DNA from 4 places in the Paenibacillus sp. J53TS2 genome. Region 4 is predicted to be linked to each of the others. Evidence: predicted binding sites of a transcription regulator. Region 4 holds the regulator's gene; each other region holds the start of a gene.
What was found. Region 4 encodes Rex, which represses fermentation and respiration genes when NADH is low (regulators of the CRP and FNR family bind a similar motif). Its sites were predicted from a motif close to TTGTGAAATATTTCACAA; they were not measured.

Region 1 (3,122 bases), on a different contig from region 4:
CTTCATGAAATCGTGTCGATTCTGCGCAGCCCGGGGGGATGTCCGTGGGACCGCGAGCAGACGCATGAATCGATCCGCAAGAACCTCATCGAAGAAACCTACGAAGTGCTGGAGACGATCGACGACGACGATCCCGACCATATGCGTGAGGAGCTCGGCGATCTGCTGCTGCAAATCATGCTCCACTCCCAGATGGAGGAGGAGACCGGCGCTTTTACGGTGTATGACGTTATCCAGGAGCTGAATGAGAAGCTGATATACCGTCATCCGCACGTGTTCGGCAATTTGAGCGCGGAGGACGCCGAGGCGGCGCTGAACAACTGGGAAGCGATGAAAGTCGAGGAGAAGAAGCGCAAAGGTATCGAACCCGAACGCCAATCGGCGATCAGCGGGGTACCGCGGGATTTGCCGGCTTTGATGAAGGCGTACAAGCTCCAGAAAAAGGCGGCCAAGGCCGGTTTCGACTGGGAGGACATCGACGGCGTCTGGTCCAAGCTGGAGGAGGAAATCCACGAGCTGAAAGAGGCCATCGCGCAACAGCAAGATCCTGAGTCGCAAGAGCTGGAGCTGGGTGACGTGTTGTTTTCGGTCGTGAATGCCGCCCGTTACATCGGGGCCGACCCGGAGCAAGCCCTAACTCGAACAATTCGCAAATTCACATCGCGCTTCCATTACGTTGAGGAACGGCTTCGCGAACTGGGGAAACCCCCCGGCGACAGCACGTTAGCAGAAATGGACGTTTTATGGGTTGAGGCTAAGTCGAAAGAACGGGAATGATGGGAGAAAAGGCCTAAATTTCGGTTTTTTTGCGAAAAAAACAAAAAAAAAGTTCCAAGCAGTGCAGGATTTTTAAAATCAAGCAAGAATACTCATACAAAGATAACCATCTGGCCCTGGACAGGCCTAGTGCCTGTAGTGCCAAGGTATCACCTATTTCTTTTATTATTGGGAGGCATTATTAATGAACAAGACAGATCTGATCAACAACATTTCCAGCAAAAGCGGTTTGACAAAAAAAGACGTTGAATCCGTATTGAACGGTTTCCTCGGTGAAATTACCGATGCCCTTGCTGGCGGCGACAAAGTACAATTGATCGGCTTCGGTACGTTCGAAACTCGTAAACGCTCCGGTCGTACGGGCCGCAACCCGCAAACCGGCAAAACGATCGAAATCCCGGCTTCCAATGTTCCAGCATTCAAAGCGGGTAACAAACTTAAAGAAGCTGTAAAATAATGCGTCTTGATAAATTCCTGAAGGTATCGCGGTTAATTAAGCGGCGCACGGTGGCCAAGGACGTCTCCGAACAAGGCAGAGTCCTCATTAATGGGCGCGAATCCAAGCCGAGCAGTACCGTTAAAGTTGGCGACGAAATCACGGTTCAATTCGGCCAGAAGCTGGTGACCGTGCGCGTTGAACGACTTGTCGAAACGACTCGTAAGGATGAAGCTGCGACCATGTATACCTTAATCAAGGAAGAGCCGATCGCGAAGGATACCGGTCTGGACTGGTCCTGAAATAGCGAAGCTCAGAGCATGTTCCGTTAACTCGGGACATGCTTTTTTTATCTCCGACTAGGTTGTAAAAAATATCCTAGCTAAACTGTGAAATCGTGGTAATATATTAAATACACATTTACTAACGTTTTCGATTAAGCACACCTGCTTCTTAGAAAACACCTCTGATCAACCTCATGTCGAAATTCAACGACGCTGCAACCGTAGCACGCATCTACGAACCGAAATCACACCCATCGATCAAACAACAGTCGAACTAACGATCCTATTCATTGTACGGAACAAAGTATGAAGCAACAAACGAACCCAACGACATGCCCATTTCTTCGCTCAGACTGCAGCTTTATCCTGAAACCGGGGTGATCTTATTCGCGAACATTAATTAAAACGCTTACAAAGTGAAAATATTCACAATTACTTCATTCATCATTTTTCATGACAGCCATAGGGTATACAAAGGTCCATAATCCAGTTTATCCAAAAGGGATGATCGACTGATGAAACAGCTTGTGCACAAGCTCTATGCCCGGAGAGAGCTCTCCAAGGATGAGCTCGTCTATTTGCTGGGGCATATGGATGTCGAAACCCGCGGGGAGCTCTTCCGATTTGCTCGTCTGAGACGGGAAGAGGCTTACGGGAACAAGGTGTACATGCGCGGCTTGATCGAATTTTCGAGCTACTGCCGGCAGAACTGCTTGTATTGCGGGTTGCGGGCCGGCAATCGCGACGCTGAGCGTTACCGGCTCAGTCCCGAGGAAATACTCGAATGCTGCCGGGAAGGGTATGGGCTGGGTTTCCGCACATTTGTGCTCCAAAGCGGCGAGGACCCCTGGTATACGGCCGATCTGCTGGCTGCCTTAATCCGGGAGATCAAATCGGAGTTTCCGGATGCGGCTATCACCTTGTCGATTGGCGAACGGGAGGAGGAAACCTACCGTTTGCTGTATGAAGCGGGGGCGGATCGCTTTTTGATGCGTCACGAAACCGCTTCCCGAAGGCTATATCAATTTCTGCATCCATCCATGTCTTTTGATCACCGGCGCAAGTGCCTAGAGACGCTACAGTCGATCGGTTATCAGGTGGGTGCAGGGTTCATGGTCGGGCTGCCCGGCCAAACCGCGGAGGATTTAGCGGAGGACATGAATTATCTGAAGACGTTAAATCCGGATATGATCGGCATCGGGCCGTTTATTCCTCATGATCGGACCCCGCTTGGTGAGGCGAAAGCTGGATCTTTGGAGGATACGCTGATCATGGTGGCCCTAACTCGCCTATTCATTCCCAATGCTTTAATTCCCGCAACGACCGCACTCGGCACGTTAAACCCCGAAGGCAGAGAATTGGCGCTGAAGGTTGGGGCTAATGTGGTCATGCCTAACCTGTCCCCTGTCTTCGTTCGCCAGAAATATGCCCTGTACAACAACAAAATCTGTACGGGAGACGAATCTGCGCAATGCAGGCACTGCCTTGAGCTCCGGATTGGAGCCGCGGGATTCTCCGTAGATATGGGAAGGGGGGACAGCCTGAAGGCGGCAGGTACGCGCCGCCATGCATAATATGCGCATTTGTGGGCGGATTGACCGAACAAGAGATTTCTTTCGCTATTA
Region 2 (3,122 bases), on a different contig from region 4:
ACGATGTCTTCCACGAGCATGATTTTCTTCTTGATCAAGCGGTCAAACAACGCGCGGTTAATCATGGAAGCGACGGTAAACGTATCATGACGCGATGAAATGATCGGCAAAGACAGCTTGTCCGCCAAAGCCTTGACCTCGCGGCTCGTCCCGAAACCCCCGGTGATCAGCACGCCGGCGCCTTGCTCCAGGGCCAGCGAATGGGCATTGTCGCGGTTCCCGATAATCAACAGGCTGCCGGCGTCGATGTATCTGGCCATGGCATCGATTTTCATCGCACCGATGACGTATTTGTTCAGCGTTTTGTCCAAACCTTCCCCACCGCCGAGTACATGGCCCTCCACGATGTCCACCACGTCGCCAAAGGTTAACTGGTCGGAGATGTTCCGCGGCTTCTTCTCTACGCGAACGGTGCCGATCCGCTCCTTCGTAATGACGATCCCCAGGTTCTCCGCTTCCTTTACCGCCCGGTAAGCGGTGCCTTCGCTGACGCTCAGCGTTTTGGCCAGCTTGCGTACGGATATTTTCGTCCCGATCTTCAGTCCTTCGATATGCTGGAGCAGCTGTTCGTGTTTTGTGACGCTTTCCTCCGGTCCCTCCAACTGTTATACCCCCCTGCCCGAATCTGTACTATTCTGTATTCATTATACACCTTCAAGCGTAGGTCATCCAGACGGCGGCAAGAACGATAACAGAATAGACAATTTCCAGCATACCGGACGGTTTCGCGGTGATTCCTGTCCGTGGGAACCAGACCGCCCGTGCCAGCAATACCACTGCAGCCAGTCCCAATGCCGGAGACAGAAGCCAGAGCCCCAGAAGCGCCAGGACCAGATGGTAGGCTACGGAATAGGCATAGAATCGCTTGTTGTTCCGTTCGCGGATAATCGTTTTTACATAAAAGGCGGTTCCGATGAAGTACGCCGTGCTGATCAGGAACAATTCCATAGCCAGCCGGAGATCGGTCCCTCCTCCAAGTTTGTAGGAGATAAATACCATCAGGCTGAATTGCACGATAGCGGCAATATCGTTCAGCAAAGCGCGTTCTCGCTTTCGCTTGGCATAGAGGGCATTGATTGCAAACAGCGGAACGAAGAGGAGCGCCATTAGCAGAACGATGGGACGGAACAGAACCAAAGCGGCCGCCGCAGGGACTAACAGCGCACCATAGAACAGCACCGGTTTGCGGAAGCGGGCCGCTTTTCCCGTCCGAATCCACTGCAACAGGGGAAACATCAGCAAATAGATCAGAAGCCAGCAAACAAACAACAGTCCGTGAATCGCCCCGGGGGTAGAGGCGAGCATCCCGAACAGAAACGGAACGACCAGCATCGCCCAGGCTCCGTGCTGATTGGGAATATAATCTCGGATTCGCACGTCATTGGTTCCTCCTTCATCTTCGTGTAAAGCCTAAATTACGGACATTATAATCAGTAGGCCTAAGCATCCCAGTGACAGGAATCACTGGAACCATGGCGTCTTCCGGACAAATCCAAACAGAAATTTTCACCGGCAATTGACTTGTGACTGATATCACAATCATTCTGCTTCCCGTTGATATAATGAGGTCGAATCGTTAAATTTTTAACTTTAGGAGGACTTCACATGAGTCAATTCAAAGCTACTGTCAACGCTACCGAATATCCGCCGCAGCTCAAGCATAAGACGATTTTTGCCGCTTACAATTCCTTGGAGCCGGGGGAAGCCATGCTGCTGATCAACGACCATGACCCGGTGCCGCTCCGTTTTCAGTTCGAAGCGATGCATCCCGGCGGTTTTACTTGGGAGTACATTGAGCAAGGGCCCGAGATGTTCCAGGTGAAAATCGGCAAAAATTAAAGCAGGGGGAATGCCCTATGGCTACGATTACGGTTATCGATGACAAGACGATCCAAATCGCCGTGGAACTGGAGGATGCCTTGCGCATGATTCAGGAGGCGGAGAGCAACCTCGAGCGGTACGCGGGTGAGATCCTCACGATCGCCGAGAAAATGCCGGAATTTCAATACACGTATTTCTGTTTCTACGCCTATGACACCGCCACCTTGTTTGAAAAAATGTTAGGGATCGATCCGAAGCAGTATTTGTCCTTCTCGCTGGATGCGCCGGACTCGTTCTTCTATACTCTTTACGGCGGCATGAAGGGACTTAGCGGTGCGGCACGGCTGTGCCAAGCGTTTGCAACCGAACGGACCGACGTGGAGGTGAATGTGTAAATGGCAGACCGCATTGTTGAACTCGACGTTCGCCCGTTTCTTCGCCGAGGCGAGGAACCGTTCAGTGTGATCATGGACACGGTCGGGAAGCTGGAAAAGGGCGAGACTTTCGTTCTGCACGCCACCATGAATCCCGTCCCGCTTCTAAAGGTGCTTGAAGGTAAGGGCTACAGCCATGCTTCCGAGCAATTGGCTGAGGATCATTGGAAAGTGACATTTGAACCTCTTCCATCCTAATGCCCATCCGTTGGATTTACAAGAATGAAAGGAGGCCGATCGGCCTCCTTTTTGCATTGCGTGAATTTGCTCACGGTTGATCGTGACTGTTGTAGCCCCGAGGAATGTAGGAGCAGTACGGATCGCTTTCCAAATAATCACCGGTAACCGCATAGGCCCTTGCCCTGGAGCCGCCGCATAGCTCCTTGAATTCGCAGGCTCCGCACTTGCCCTTAAGCAAGGATTTATCTCTTAACTGCTGCAAAATCGGCGAATTTCGATAGATTTCCACCAACGAAGTGTCTCGGACACTTCCGCAATTCACCGGCAGAAAACCACTCGGATACACCTCGCCAATATGGCTGATAAATACGAATCCGTCTCCGTCGTTTACGCCTTTAGGCGATCGGCCGAGTACATCCATTCGTTTGGGCGTTGCCGAGCCCCCCTCTACGGAAGCGGCGATTCGCCTCTGCTGCTGCATGAATACCCGGCGGTAATGGGGCGCTTCCGTCGCTTTAATGCCGTAAGGCATCTCCCGTTGCAGGTTCGCCAGCCAAATCATCACCTGCTCATGCTCTTCCGGTGTAATCATGTCTTTCGTCATTCCCCGCCCCGTTGGTACAAGGAAGAACACGCTCCAGAGCACCGCCCCCATCCCTTTGACCGTTTCCGCAATTCGCGGCAGAT
Region 3 (3,122 bases), on a different contig from region 4:
GCCGGAGGCCGGACAAACCTTGGCGGCACCGGTTAATTTCGAAGGTGACTTCGACGCGGCGAGCTTCTGGGATGACGGCAATCCCGCGGCCGAAAAGTACGTCTCCGCACCGCCAACTGACGCATTAATCGAGTCCGTGGAGGAGTCGCTTGTTTTCCGTCTGCCGGCTTTTTACGTGAACCTGATGAAAGTGCATAATGGCGGAATCCCCCGGGGCCGATACTTCCGGAGCGAATCCGGCGAGACCGTCGAAATTTTAGGTCTCATGGGCATCGGGCGCGAGAAACCGCACTCGCTGTGCGGAGCCGCCGGGAGCCGCGCGACGATCGAGCGGGAGGGGTATCCCGAATTCGGCGTTGTCCTCTGCGATACGCCATCCGACGCCGGGGTGGTTATGCTCGACTACCGCGAATCTGCCAACGACGGCGAACCCGAAGTGGTTTACGTCGAGAAAGCGAGCAAGAAAGTCACCCGCCTGGCGCCGAGCTTCGAGGCGTTCGTCCGCGGGTTGACGGGCGGGGCGCAGCAAGGTTAGCCGCCAGGTTCAAACCATGACGGGTCACGCGAGTGTGTGACAGTTGCTCGCTTAAAATGCGGCGGTCCGTGCGCGAGTGTGGGTCCGGATTCCCAAAGAGGTCGTCAGGATCCTAGGTCCTGGCGGTCCCTTTTTGCCGCATGGAGTCGATTTTTCATATATAATAGGCCTTTTCCACCTCAGACGAGCAATTGGATATGATTTATCGAATACAATATGGGAAATCATCACCGAAGGGCCCATTGTATATGATATTTCGTATACAATAAGCCACTTTGCCCTTTCAGCGACCTATTATATATGATTTTTCATATACAATAGGCCTTTTCCGCTTCAGACGAGCAATTGTATATGATTTTTCGAATACAATATGGCGAATCATCGCCGAATAGCCCATTATACTCGAAATTTCATAGATAATCCTCTCGACTCTCGTTGAGAATAGGGAATAGGGAGTTCCTCGTTCCGCCTAAAAAGGGTAGAATAAGAGGAGAAGGAGAGGTACCCCATGGCACAATTAGTCTATAAGCAAATCATAGACGACCTGAAGGAGAAGATTTTCTCCGGACAGTTTGCGAATATGAGACTGCCAGACGAGCGCAGCCTGAGCGAGACGTACCAGGTGAGCCGCAGTTCGGTGAAGCGCGCGCTGACGAAGATGGAGCATGACGGCATTATTTTTAAGAAGCGCGGTTCCGGCACGTTCATCAATCCCCTATACATAAAAAATGAGTCCATCTTCAACTATGAAGGCTCCAATCTTGGGGTCACCGACAACTTCCAGATGCACGGCAAGAAGCCGAAGGTGAAGGTGCTCAGCTTTGAGGTGATTCCGCCGACCGAGGAATTGCAGCGCGATTTGTTTCTGGAGCCGCATGATTTCGTGTACAAAATCGTCCGTCTGCGCCTCTTCGACGAGGAGCCGTTTATGATCGAAACGGGGTACATCCCCATCAAAATTGTGCAGGACCTGAACCAGACGATTATCGAGGGATCGATCTTCAACTATTTGGAGGACTCGCGGAACTTGGCCGTGACCAAGTCGTTCCTGTCGATCTACGCCGAGCCGTCCAATTTGCAAGACCAGGAGCTGCTGCATTTGGCACCAAATGAGCCGGTCAGCATTATGGAGGGGATCTTTTTCTTAGATAACGGCACGCCGTTCGAGTTCTCGCACATGCGGTTCCACTATAAATATTCGAAATTTAATACGTTCGTTTCGGTACAAGAGAAATAAGTGCGGAATGACATCCAAGCAGGCTGAACCTAGGTTCGGCCTGCTTTTTTTATCCGGTGACGGGAAAATGGGCATGCTAAAGGCACTGAAAGATGCAGCGGCGGACCGATCAATTTTCATAGTATGTTCAATATTTCACGTAATTGGACCGTATCAATTTTTGAAAAGGTCGTTATTATAGAAGTATAGGTGAAAACATTCACAAGGTTAGAATCGAACGCAACAGAACAAGATCAGAGAAAGAAAAAACAAAGGGAGTGGAAGAAATGGCATTTACGATGACGCAAGTCGATTATTCCTCCAAAACGTACCTGGCCAAGCTGGACGCTTATTGGCGCGCAACGAACTATATCTCGGTGGGGCAGTTGTACCTGAAGGACAACCCGCTGCTGCTGGAAACGTTGAAGGATTCGGATGTGAAGGTCAAGCCGATCGGGCACTGGGGCACGATTCCGGGCCAAAACTTCATTTACGCCCACCTGAACCGGGTCATCTGCAAATATGATCTGGATATGTTCTACGTCGAAGGACCGGGTCACGGCGGGCAAGTGATGGTATCGAACTCTTACCTGGATGGCAGCTACACGGAAATCTATCCGGAAATTACGCAGGATCTTCAAGGGATGAAGAAGTTGTTCAAGCAATTTTCCTTCCCGGGCGGGATTGCTTCCCACGCAGCACCGGAGACGCCGGGGTCGATTCATGAAGGCGGGGAATTGGGGTATTCGCTTTCGCATGGCGCAGGCGCGATTTTGGACCACCCGAACCTCATTTCGGCGGTCGTCGTAGGCGACGGGGAAGCCGAAACCGGACCGCTTGCGGCTTCTTGGTTCTCCAACCGGTTCATCAACCCGATCACGGACGGCGCTGTTCTGCCGATCTTGCACTTGAATGGATTTAAGATCAGCAACCCAACGATCCTGTCTCGTCAAACGAACGAGGAAATGACCGCTTATTTCAAAGGCATGGGCTGGGAACCGATTTTCGTAGAAGGCGAAGATCCGGAGTTGATGCATCCGGCGATGGCGAAGGCGCTGGACACGATCGTTGAGAAAATCCAAGCCATCCAGAAGCATGCGCGCGAAACCGGGGACGCTACTCGTCCGGTATGGCCGATGCTGGTATTCCGTTCCCCGAAAGGCTGGACGGGACCAAAGGAATGGGGCGGCGTACCGAACGAAAATTCGTTCCGTGCCCACCAAGTACCGATTCCGGTCGATCAGAAGAACATGCAACACGCTCCGGCTTTGCTGGAATGGATGAAGAGCTACCGTCCGGAAGAGCTGTTCTACGAGAACGGTCGTTTGAGAGACGAACTCGCCGAAATCCTGCCGAAGGGCAACCGCCGCA
Region 4 (3,122 bases):
GAAGACCGACTTCGCGCCGTACTCCGTCCCCATCTTGAGTGCTTCTAGAGCCGGAATCGCCGTCGGATCCCCGGATACGCCTTTATGAATCAGCGCGGCCAAACGAATCTCCTCCAGCATGTCCAGGTTATTGTTGCTGGCTGCACCGTCAGTACCCAGCGATACCACGACTCCCTTCTTCAGGAGCTCCGGTACTCTGGCAACGCCGCTGGCCAACTTTAAGTTGCTACCCGGATTATGAGAGACGGTAACGCCATGAGAAGCCAAGACCTCGATTTCCTCGTCCGTCAAATGTACGGCATGGGCGAGCAGCGTCGGGCGGGAGAACATGCCCAGCTTCCGCAGGTGCTCTACCGGGCGAACGCCGTAATCGTTCACGTTCTGCTCCACCTCGGCGCGTGTCTCCGACATATGCGTATGCATCGGTAGATCGAGATCGTGGGCGGCTTGTACGAACTTCTCGATGAAAGCCGGCGGACAGGTATATGGCGCATGAGGCGACATCATCGTCGTGATGCGTCCTTCCGCTTTACCGTGCCAATTCTGGGCAAACGCGATCGCTTCTTTAAGCTTCTGATCCTGCTCTTCCGGCGAGCATAGCCCGATCGCTCCGCGCATCAGTACGGCGCGAATGCCGGATTCCTCGACAACCTTGGCGACTTCGTCCATCTGATCGTACATATCCAAGAACGTGGTCGTACCGCCTTTAAGCATTTCCAGTACGGACAGCGCCGTTCCGGCATAAACGTCAGCAGCGGTAAACTTGGCTTCCATCGGCCACATTTTCTCCTGCAGCCAGGTTTGCAGTACCATGTCATCCCCATAACCGCGCAACAGCGACATCGCCGCATGACCATGGGTGTTAATCAGTCCTGGCAAAAATAACAAGCCTTTGCCGTCAAACGTTTCGGCGCCTTCCACGCCTTCCGGGCGCTCTTCTCCGATATAGGTGATCGAATCGCCTTCAACAAGCATATATCCATGAATCACGGGGCGATTGGTCTCCAGTACGGCAAACGTCCCGTTCTTAATTAACCATTTACGACTCATACGTTGGCTTGTTCCTTTCCATCCTCCAGATAATATGCCAAGCTAAGCAGGTCTGTAGTGAAATCGGCCGCATGAATCCGCACTTCCGACGGCACCTTGAGAATCGTTGGCGCGAAGTTCAGGATGGCTCCGATCCCGGCCGCAACCAGCTCGTCTGCCACGCGCTGGGCTTCTGTGTCAGGTACCGTTATGATCCCAATACGGATATTATTCGCTCGTACCGTAGCTACCAGCTCCTCAATCGGTTGAATCGTGATGTTGTTGATTTGGGTACCGATCTTTGCTGGCGATGCGTCGAACACGGCGACGATTTTCATATTATCCTTCAAATAAGCATTATAATTCGAAAGGGCTTGCCCTAGATTACCGGCACCGACTAACGCCACGTTAATTTGCTGGTCCAGGTTGAGAATCTGTTGAATCTTCTCGATTAGGTAAGCCACGTCATAGCCGATCCCCTTCCGACCAAAATCGCCGAAATACGCTAAATCCTTGCGGATTTGCGCGGGATTCAGATCCAACTTCTGGCCCAGCTCCTGCGAGGAGACCGTGGGGACCTCCCTGCGGCTGAGTTCGTTCAAGAAACGCAGGTAAACCGGCAGTCTGCGGACGACGGCGTCCGAAATTTTTTCTGACTTCATGCTTCGTTTCCCCCTATTCTTCAATGCGATCAATAAAGCGGTTTAGGCTTCGGGATTCAACCATTCCGAGATGCGAGGTACCATTTGATTCATCGGCATATGCTCCATCTTCGGTCCGGGCAAAGAGTATAAAAAATACTTCCCATAGTAAGACTCCAGGATACGGGTATCATAAACGATTACGATGCCACGATCCTGCGAGGAACGGACGAGTCGCCCGAATCCTTGCTTGAAGCGGATAACCGCCTGCGGGACGGATAACTTCATAAATGGGTTTTTCTTCTCCCGCTGCAGTCGCTCACTCTTGGCTTCCACCAGCGGATGGTTCGGCGGTTGAAAAGGCAGCCGCACGATCGCTAAACTTGTCAGCGCCTCGCCGGGGATATCTACCCCTTCCCAGAAACTGCTCGTCCCCAGCAGCACCGATGCATTTTGACCCTGGAAGCGCCGAGTCAGCTTGGTACGGCTACCGCTGTCCATCCCTTGCCCGATGACGGTGATCCCCTGCGCCGAGAGCAACTCTTTCAGCGGGTCATACACCTGTCTCAGCATCCGGTAGGACGTAAACAGCACCAGCATGCGGCCTTGCGTAGCCACCGCGGAATCTGCCAACGACTGCACCAACGTGTTAATGAAGTGATCATCTCCCACGCTGCCCTTTACGCTCGGAAAATCACGTGGAATGACTAAGAGTGCCTGGTCCCGGTAATTAAACGGAGATGGCAACATCGACGTAATCAACCGTTCCTCTTCCGCCGCCTCCGTCAGACCCAACTGCTCGATCATATATTGAAACGACTTATCGACTGACAATGTCGCGGAAGTCATAACGACGCTTTTTTTCCGATCGAAGAAAAATTCCTTCAACTGGGCGCTAACGTCAATCGGCACCGCGTACATTTGCAGCGAGCGGCTGCGGTAATTCCCGTTGGCTTCCATCCAATAAACCGTGTCTTCGCTTTCCAGCTTCATGAAGAACCGCAGTGATTCCCGTTCTCCAGCTAAATCCTTAAACAAGCCGCTGATATCGGTAAGCAGGCTTTCCGCAGCATAATCATCCTGCTCCTCCCGAATCTCAGACATGAGACGATCCCCTTTGCGAAGCACGTCGCCCAGACCCACGTAAATCTGGTTTTCGAGCGCGGTCAGTGTCTCCCAATCCTTCGGCTTTCGGGTCGGCAGCAGCCGATATACGAATTGCCCCGGATCGCCGGGGGCCGCATCGCTGCGATCCGGCATCAAGCTGAACAGCAGCTCGCTGAGCTTGTCCCAGCTCTCTTTCACATCCACCAACGTTGGGTAGATGCCATCGATCACTGCGCACCATTCCGCAGCTTTCTCCGCGGACGACGCATCTATCGAGCTCCGAAGATTAGCCAACTGCCCTGTCTTGCTGTCTTTAAACAACCGGGTCAGCGTATGGACCACCGT

Region 1: hydE ([FeFe] hydrogenase H-cluster radical SAM maturase HydE) is a predicted target of Rex. The motif match lies at 1,912-1,929, and genes of this name have one in related genera.
Region 2: KJS42_RS03475 (DUF2249 domain-containing protein) is a predicted target of Rex. The motif match lies at 1,522-1,539, and genes of this name have one in related genera.
Region 3: KJS42_RS06835 (phosphoketolase family protein) is a predicted target of Rex. The motif match lies at 1,960-1,977, and genes of this name have one in related genera.

Annotation. Positions count from the first base shown of each region.
Region 1 covers NZ_BOSK01000016.1:35,112-38,233, forward strand. Annotated here, with positions in the region: gene yabN (bifunctional methyltransferase/pyrophosphohydrolase YabN) at 1-777, shown strand, start outside; gene KJS42_RS21860 (HU family DNA-binding protein) at 962-1,234, shown strand; gene KJS42_RS21865 (RNA-binding S4 domain-containing protein) at 1,234-1,515, shown strand; gene hydE ([FeFe] hydrogenase H-cluster radical SAM maturase HydE) at 2,013-3,071, shown strand.
Region 2 covers NZ_BOSK01000001.1:731,627-734,748, forward strand. Annotated here, with positions in the region: gene KJS42_RS03465 (DRTGG domain-containing protein) at 1-602, opposite strand, end outside; gene KJS42_RS03470 (YwiC-like family protein) at 655-1,377, opposite strand; gene KJS42_RS03475 (DUF2249 domain-containing protein) at 1,606-1,839, shown strand; gene KJS42_RS03480 (hypothetical protein) at 1,857-2,216, shown strand; gene KJS42_RS03485 (DUF2249 domain-containing protein) at 2,217-2,453, shown strand; gene KJS42_RS03490 (TIGR04053 family radical SAM/SPASM domain-containing protein) at 2,524-3,122, opposite strand, start outside.
Region 3 covers NZ_BOSK01000002.1:490,943-494,064, reverse strand. Annotated here, with positions in the region: gene KJS42_RS06845 (SMI1/KNR4 family protein) at 1-535, shown strand, start outside; gene KJS42_RS06840 (GntR family transcriptional regulator) at 1,044-1,772, shown strand; gene KJS42_RS06835 (phosphoketolase family protein) at 2,039-3,122, shown strand, end outside.
Region 4 covers NZ_BOSK01000004.1:186,633-189,754, reverse strand. Annotated here, with positions in the region: gene KJS42_RS11000 (amidohydrolase) at 1-1,050, opposite strand, end outside; gene KJS42_RS10995 (redox-sensing transcriptional repressor Rex) at 1,047-1,715, opposite strand; gene dinG (ATP-dependent DNA helicase DinG) at 1,734-3,122, opposite strand, start outside.